Regions from separate parts of the Arthrobacter sp. NPDC058192 genome, predicted to be linked through region 2. Evidence: riboswitches for the same ligand, from Rfam matches in the RefSeq annotation. Region 2 holds a riboswitch; the other holds the start of a gene.

Region 1 (4,097 bases), on a different contig from region 2:
GGAAGCTGCGGCGATGACCGCGGCCTGACGGCCCATGCCGCCGGCGTTGTCGCCGACTGCCTTGGCAATAACAGCCAGCGAGTTGGTCTTGGTGACCTCGGCGCGGTGCCGTGCAACGGTTGCACGAGTAGTCATTAAGTTCTCTCTTTCGTGTTCCTGGGCCGCGCGCTTTCGGGCGCGGGCTTAGGACGCTCCGGCATCTTGGGGGTACGCCGGATCGCCCCGAAATGGGTTACTTAGCGAAGGGTGTACTGCGAAGACGCGCCAAAAGCGGCGACTGCATGCTGTCCGGACTCGATAGAGAATGAGCCAGCGGAAAGTGATCCAATCCGGGCGCCGGCAAGGGCGGCACGTGATGTGGATTTGAGCGGGCTCATAGGAGCCCCGCCCGTGCGCATGCGCGCGGCGTTGTGGCGTGAAGACACGAAGGTAGCCTCTCCCAATGCCTACGAGGTGAGCTGTCGGATTCGGATGGGAGTCACCCGGCCGCGCCGCTTCCTGGGAAGCTTTGCGACTTAACCCCTAGGCCTTCTTTCGAAGGCCAAAATTGGTTCCCCCGCCCCTGCCAGACGATGTAATGCGAACGGACCTTGAGCGGTGGCAGAGCTAGGCAATCCACTCAAGAGCGCCAACTTCGGAAAAGTTGGCGTGCTTCAAACCCTACAGCAGTCGGACCTCAAAGTCACATTCAGATCACGGCGTGTCACAAGGATGCGAGAGTGGCCCATCATCTTTAGAGCCAGCCGAGGGGGTCAACGACGTCGCCATTGACCATGACTTCAAAGTGGAGGTGGCAGCCCGTCGAGGCGCCGGTGGTCCCGCTCATGGCGATGATGTCGCCGCGCGAGACCTTCTGGCCGACCTTGACCGAGGAGGAGGACAGGTGGTTATACGTGGTCTCCAGGCCGTTGCCGTGGTCAATGACCACGCGGTTTCCGCCACCGTAAGGATGCCAGCCATTGAAGGTCACGGTGCCGCTGGCGGCGGCATGGACACCAGTGCCGCACTTCGCGGCGTAATCCTGGCCCCGGTGGAACTCCCCCGGACCGCCGGTGATGGGGTTCACACGGTAACCGAACGGCGAGGCAGTGACCATCTGGTCCAGCGGGGCGCCGAGTGTTCCGGCGGAGGCGGCACGCGTGATGCTGCCCACAGACTGCGCACTAAGCAGCTGCTTGAGCTTGCCGTCGGGGTCGCCCTTGGTGGCAACAGCCGTGCGGCTGAAGTCGACCTTCGCGGCGGCCGCAGCGGTGACATCCGGCTGAACGGCAGCAGAAACCGCGCCGGTTCCCGCGGAGGTGGCCATCACGGGGCTGGTCACGGGTACCGTCACCGTGAGGACCAGGCCCGTGGCGGCCAGCGCGATGCCGGCCTTCTGCCCCACGCCGCTGGCTGCGGCGAAATCCGTAACCTGACGGAACGGAGCGCGGCGGCGGCGGCGTTCGTCGCGGTGCGCGTCGCGCGGGCGCTCGGCCATATGCTCGACGACGGGACGCGGCTCCGGAGCGGGACCGGTCGCGCGGCGACGGCCCCTGGCGGTCTGGGTGGTCAAGAACGGTTCCTCTCTGGATAGCCTGCGAAGTTAGCTGTCGGATTCGGGTCAGAGAGTTCAAAGACCCGGTCCGCCTTTTGCAAGCATCCGGACACAGAGGTAGCCCCGTAGGATCCCTCGATGGAAGATGCTTGCCGCTGACGGACTTCACCCCAAGGCTGCCGGAGTAGCAGCCGAAAGTGGTTCCCCCGCCCCTGCCAGGAGGTGGTTCTGCTACTGATCCGCTGGCAGGGCTCGGCTTCGGATCAGATAACGCTTTGGTATCGGTACAGGCCACTAACTATAGGCGATTAAGCGGCCCGGTAATAAATCCGTGATACCTGTGGTGCACAACTCATGGGTTGTCCCATGTCCGGCCCCGTTGCCGCAGGTCAGGCGACGGTTACAAACACGTGCGCAGCGACCTCGGGCGGCAACTCAAGGGCGCCTTCGATATCCGGAACACGGACCGAGATGTACTCCCCCACCCGCTCCAGCGAGACCTTCGCCCCGGGCCGGATCCCGCCCTCGTCGAGCTGGGCGAGCAGTTCGGGTTCCACCTGGATCGGTTCCGCCAGCCGGTTGACCGTGATCCGCGAACCCGCACCGTAGCCGGCCATGGCCTCCAGCAGGTTCACAACCCCGTCCGCGTATGTCCCGGAGGGCAGTCCGCCCAGTTCCGCAAGCCCGGGAATCGGGTTTCCGTAGGGAGAAACGGTGGGATGGTCGAGCATCTCGAAGATCCTCCGCTCGACGCGTTCGCTCATGACGTGCTCCCACCGGCACGCTTCCTCATGCACATAGGCCCAGTCGAGCCCGATGACGTCAGCGAGTAGCCGCTCCGCCAGGCGGTGCTTGCGCATGACGCCAATGGCACGTTTCCGTCCGGTTTCGGTCAGCTCAAGGTGCCGGTCGCCTGACACAACCACCAGGCCGTCCCGTTCCATGCGTCCGATGGTCTGGGAAACGGTGGGGCCGGAGTGCCGGAGCCGCTCGGCGATGCGGGCGCGGAGGGCGACGATGTTCTCTTCTTCAAGTTCCAGGATGGTCCGAAGATACATCTCCGTGGTATCGATCAGATCCGTCATTCAACTCAGCTCCTTGAGCGCAGTCTTGCGTCATTCCCACCGTACCGCGTGCGGGCTGCGTGCAGGACGTGCCCTGGCGAGATCCGCCGTACGTTCGCAGCACAGCCTAGCCTATTTTGAATTACTCCGGATAATTTTGGTGCGGGCTCCGGCCTCTTCCCGCTGCCCGCCTGCCGGCCCGCCCGGCCCGTCTCAATGACCGGACTGTGACAGGCTTTTTTCCATATCGCGGGGGGCCGTCAGGCAGAATGAAGATGGGTGCCCGTTGCAGCTGTTCCTGCCCGGCCCCCTCCCAGCCACTCTACGAACCAGCCGAATATTGGAGCCACTGTGAGCGACACCAGCATCACGATCCCCGCCAACCTCCTGCCCAAGGACGGACGGTTCGGCGCCGGCCCGTCCAAGGTCCGCCCGGAGCAGGTGGAGGCACTCGCAGCATCGGCGAAGTTGCTGGGAACCTCCCACCGGCAGGCACCCGTAAAGAACCTGGTCGGCTCGGTCCGCAGCGGCCTCAGCGAGTTCTTCCGCGCCCCGGAAGGCTACGAAGTGGTCCTCGGGGTGGGCGGCTCGACCGCGTTCTGGGACGTTGCCAGCTTCGGACTCGTGGAAAACAAGGCACAGCACCTCTCCTTCGGCGAGTTCGGGTCCAAGTTTGCCTCGGCCACCAACAAGGCGCCGTTCCTTGCCGAATCGTCCATCATCAAGGCCGAGCCCGGCACGCGGCCTTCCCCCCGGGCGGAAGCCGGCGTCGACGTGTACGCCTGGCCGCAGAACGAGACGTCCACCGGTGTCGCGGCCCCCGTCCGGCGCGTGTCGGGCGCGGATGAAGGATCGCTGGTGCTGGTGGACGCCACCTCGGCGGCCGGCGGCCTCGACGTGGACGTGGCCGAGTCCGACGTCTACTACTTTGCGCCGCAGAAGAACTTCGCGTCCGATGGCGGCCTGTGGCTCGGCCTGTTCTCTCCGGCGGCGCTGGAGCGGGCGGCCCGGATCAAGGCCAGCAACCGTTGGATCCCCGATTTCCTGGACCTCCAGACGGCAATCGACAACTCCCGGCTGAACCAGACCTACAACACCCCCGCCCTGGCCACCCTGGTCACCCTGGATGCCCAGGTGCAGTGGCTCAACGCCAACGGCGGCCTGGACTTCGCCTCCGGCCGGACCGCCGATTCTGCCGGCCGGATCTACCGCTGGGCAGAGGCGTCCGGCTACGCGACGCCGTTCGTGGCCAAGGCCGAGGACCGCTCCAACGTGATCGCCACCATCGACTTCGACGAGTCCATCGACGCCGCGGCCATCGCCAGGGTGCTCCGTGCCAACGGCGTCGTCGACACCGAACCGTACCGCAAGCTCGGCCGGAACCAGCTGCGCATCGCCACGTTCGTGGCGATCGAACCGGATGATGTCTCGGCACTGCTTGAGTGCATCGATTTCGTCGTGGCAGAACTCAGGAAATAGCCTTAGCGCCCGACGGCGTC
Region 2 (4,097 bases):
AGTCAGCCGGGCCGGCGCTGAGCTCCACCTGACCGCCACGCAGTTCGAGCTGCTCCGTTACCTCATGGAAAACCCCAAGCGGGTCATCAGCAAGGCCCAAATCCTGGACCGCGTCTGGGAATATGACTTCGGCGGCCAGGCGAACATCGTGGAACTGTACATCTCCTACCTCCGCAAGAAGGTCGACGCCAATCACGCGCCCATGATCCACACCGTGCGTGGCGCTGGCTACGTCCTGAAGCCGGCGGACTGATCCGTGCCCACACTTTCCGGCGTGACCCGGGCTCCCGGACGCGACTGGCGCAACCCGTCCACGTGGCATCTGCGCACCCGGCTGGTACTGGTCGCGATGGCACTGCTGGTGGCCATCTGCGGCGCGGTGGGTCTGTTCAGCTACGCCTCCATGGATCTCTTCCTCACCCGGCAGCTCGATGACCAGCTCGGCCAGGCCTCCCACCGCTCGAGCGAGTTCGGCCGGCCCGCCGTCGGCAACCCGGGCGGCCGTCCCGACCCCCTCGAGGCCCGCGGGCAGGGCGCCGGGACGCTGAACGCACGGCTGCTCGACGGCGCGGTCAGCAGGGCCGGCTTCCTGGCCGGTGACGGCACCCGGGAGAGCCTCTCCCCCGACGACAATGCGGTCCTACTGGCACTCACCCCGAACGGTGTACCAGTGGACCGGACCCTTTCGGCGGGCGCGTACCGGCTTACGGCCGCGCGCGCACCCTATGGCGACATCATTGTCACCGGGCTCCCGCTGGCAGAAAAGCAAAACACCTTAGCCTCGCTGGTGTGGACCATGGTGGTGGTATCCGCCGGAGGGCTTGTGCTGATCGGACTCGCGGGCACGGCCCTGATCCGGCGCACCATGAAGCCGCTGGAGCAGCTCTCCGAAGTGGCCACCAAGGTCTCTCGCCTGCCGCTGGATGCCGGCGAAGTGGCGCTGGGGGTGCGCGTCCCGGCGTCGGCCGCCCATCCTGGAACGGAAGTGGGCAGCGTGGGCCACGCACTAAACCAGATGCTGGACAACGTCGCCAGCGCCCTGGAATCGCGGCAGGAGAGCGAAACGAAGGTACGGCAGTTCGTTGCTGACGCCTCGCACGAGCTCCGCACACCGCTCACGGCCATCCGCGGCTACACAGAGCTGATGCGGATGACCGAGCACTTCACGCCCGACGGCGAGAGGTCCCTGTCCCGCGTCCAAAGCCAGTCTGAGCGAATGACCACCCTCGTGGAAGACCTGCTGCTGCTGGCGCGGCTGGACGAGGGGCAGCCGCTCAAGATGGCCGATGTCGACCTCACCCAGTTGGCCATCGAGACGGTGAGCGACGAAAAGGTCATGGCGCCGGACCATGTCTGGCAGCTGGAACTCCCAGACGGGCCTGTGGCCGTTCGCGGCGACGCGGCGCAGCTCCACCAGGTCATCGCCAACCTCCTGTCCAATGCGCGCAAGCACACGGCACCGGGAACCACAGTGGTCACCGGCGTCATGCGTTCGGCCGACGGCAGTGCCGTGGTCACGGTAACGGACAACGGCGGCGGCATCGCCCCGGAGTTCGTCGGCCGGGTCTTCGCCCGCTTCGCGCGGGCCGACGCCGCACGCAGCAATCCGGCGGCCAACGCCGCACCCAGGCCCGCGGTGGCGACGGCGGGCGCCCGGTCCGGGTCCGCCGCCCGGGAAGTTTCTGCCGCTGTTTCTCGGGCTGCTTCCGGGGGCCGCGGCGGTGCCGCCGATGGCGTCCCCGGCAGTCGCGGCGCGGCTGCTGCCGTGCCGACGTCCGAAGGCACGAGCGGCCTGGGCCTCTCCATTGTCCAGTCGATCGTGGAGGCCCATGGCGGCACTGTGGAAGTCACGTCACGACCTGGCCGCACCGAGTTCGCTGTCCGGCTGCCTGCCGTGCCGCCGGTGGTGTAGCCAGCCCACCGGACCCACCATCTCCAGCTCTATCTCCCCGCCCGGAGACTCGACGCAAGCCGACACCCCGCCACTGTGACTCCTGTTACCAAATTGTGACTTCGGCGTCCGAGTGCTGTAGCGTCTTTAGCGTGCGGCCGTCACTAGTGCCGCGTATCCGGATGAACGCCAAACTCTGCCGCTTCCCGGATTCCGCTCGTACAGGCAGAGGCGGGGGACCCAGAGTTCCCGGGCATTCTGCATTCATGCGCCCTCGGGGTGAAGCCGACACGTGATTTTCCGTGCGGCCGGATGACCTCATCCGAACCCGACAGCTAACTCCGCCGGCGTATGAGAGGCGATCATGACTGAATTCCAGGTACAAACGCGCCCTGACGGCGTTTCCGATTCCCGCACCGCCAAGACGCGCCACCGCGCCGAACCGGCGAAAAAGACGACTGCCCTGTCCCGGCTGGCCGCCGGGTTGGGCATCAGCAGCCGCCGCGCCGCCGTCGCGACAGCCACCTGCGCCGTACTGCTGGCCGGCGGTGCCGCCGCTGTCCAGGCAGCCGAGACGGGCGCCCACGCGACGAACGCTGCGGGCACCGAGGCGGCCACGCTCGCCGACCCGCTGCCCAAGCTTAACTTCGAACAGGTCCTGGTCGCTGCGCCGGCGCCTGCAGCGCAGCACAACACGGCAGCACGGACCGCCGCGGCCAAGCCCGCCAAAGCGCCGGCCGCCGCTCCGGCAAAGGCGCCCGTGAAGGTGGCCGCCCCGGCTAAGGCGCCCGCAAAGGCGGCTGCCCCCGTGAAGGTGGCTGCCCCCAAAAAGGCACCAGCCCCCGCAAAGGCGCCTGTCGCCGTCAACGACCCGGCTGGAGCACAGGCTTACGCCGCCGCCAAGCTGGGCAGCTACGGCTGGGGCGCCGGTCAGATGCCGTGCCTGCAAAAGCTCTGGACCAAGGAATCGGACTGGAAGACCACTGCGACGAACGCCAGCAGCGGCGCCTACGGTGTGGTCCAGTCCCTGCCTGCCTCGAAGATGGCGAGCGCCGGTGCCGACTACATGACCAACTACCGGACCCAGATCAACTGGGGACTGGACTACGTCAAGTCGCGCTACGGCTCCCCCTGCGGGGCCTTGGACTTCCACCTGGCACACAACTGGTACTAGGCCGGCAAAACAGCCAGCCCGCGCACAGCGCGCACAGAGGCCCCGGATCCACGTGATCCGGGGCCTCCTCTGCGCGGGCGGGAGCCGGAGCGGGCCCGATTTCCACAGGCCCCGCACAGCTTCGCCCTAAAGCCTTCATATGGGCCGCCGGGAAAGTGGGACCATGACGTTCACAGACCAGGCCCCAGGAACCCTTCCCCATCCCGCGGCGACGCCGGCGGTCCCGGCGGGACCCGCTGCATCGTCCGCGCTGGCCTTGGCCGACGTGGCCGTCCCGGGCACGCTTGCCGGCCCTGCTGCGGGCGCGTTTGCCCTCCCGTTCACCACCGAAGCTGGCGGGCGCCGGTTGGCCATTGACACCCGTGCCAGCACGCCGGTGCTGGACGTCACCGTCCCCGTCTTCAATGAAGAGCGGGACCTCGAAGCCTGCCTGCGCCGGCTGCACGCCTATCTTCTTGGCTCTTTCCCGCATTCGTTCCGGATCACGGTGGCTGACAACGCCAGCACCGACGGGACGCTCAAGACCGCCGAACGGGTGGCCCGGGAGCTGCGCGAGGTGAACGTGGTCCATATGGCCGAGAAAGGCCGCGGCAACGCGCTCCGCAAGGTGTGGCTCGCCTCGCCGTCGCCGGTCCTGGCGTACATGGATGTGGATCTCTCCACCGATCTGGCGGCGCTCGGCCCGCTCCTCGCCCCGCTCATTTCGGGACACTCCGACCTCGCGATCGGCACCCGGCTGACCCGCAACTCCCGCGTGGTCCGCGGACCCAAGCGGGAATTCATCTCTCGCAGCTACAACTTCCTGCTGCAGTCCTGCATGGGCGCCCACTTCAGCGACGCCCAGTGCGGCTTCAAGGCAATCCGGGCGGACGTGGCCCGGCAACTGCTCCCCCATACGCTGGACAACGCCTGGTTCTTCGACACGGAACTGCTGGTCCTGGCCGAAAAGTGCGGCCTGCGTGTCCACGAAGTGCCCGTGGACTGGACCGACGACCCGGATTCCAGCGTGGACATCGTCCAGACCGCCCTCGC

The links. Region 2 has a riboswitch for cyclic di-AMP ahead of ACFVVK_RS10090 (hypothetical protein). Riboswitches for the same ligand answer to the same signal wherever they lie in the genome.
Region 1: another riboswitch for cyclic di-AMP. It lies ahead of ACFVVK_RS10935 (M23 family metallopeptidase); the one in region 2 lies ahead of ACFVVK_RS10090 (hypothetical protein).

The regions. Positions count from the first base shown of each region.
Region 1 covers NZ_JBHVVJ010000009.1:106,970-111,066, forward strand. The annotation lists gene ACFVVK_RS10930 (NlpC/P60 family protein) at 1-135, opposite strand, end outside; cyclic di-AMP (ydaO/yuaA leader) riboswitch at 430-613, opposite strand; gene ACFVVK_RS10935 (M23 family metallopeptidase) at 734-1,552, opposite strand; cyclic di-AMP (ydaO/yuaA leader) riboswitch at 1,557-1,802, opposite strand; gene ACFVVK_RS10940 (metal-dependent transcriptional regulator) at 1,924-2,619, opposite strand; gene serC (phosphoserine transaminase) at 2,950-4,077, shown strand; gene ACFVVK_RS10950 (MFS transporter) at 4,080-4,097, opposite strand, start outside.
Region 2 covers NZ_JBHVVJ010000008.1:105,012-109,108, reverse strand. The annotation lists gene ACFVVK_RS10100 (response regulator transcription factor) at 1-253, shown strand, start outside; gene ACFVVK_RS10095 (ATP-binding protein) at 275-1,912, shown strand; cyclic di-AMP (ydaO/yuaA leader) riboswitch at 2,069-2,256, shown strand; gene ACFVVK_RS10090 (hypothetical protein) at 2,256-3,065, shown strand; gene ACFVVK_RS10085 (glycosyltransferase) at 3,229-4,097, shown strand, end outside.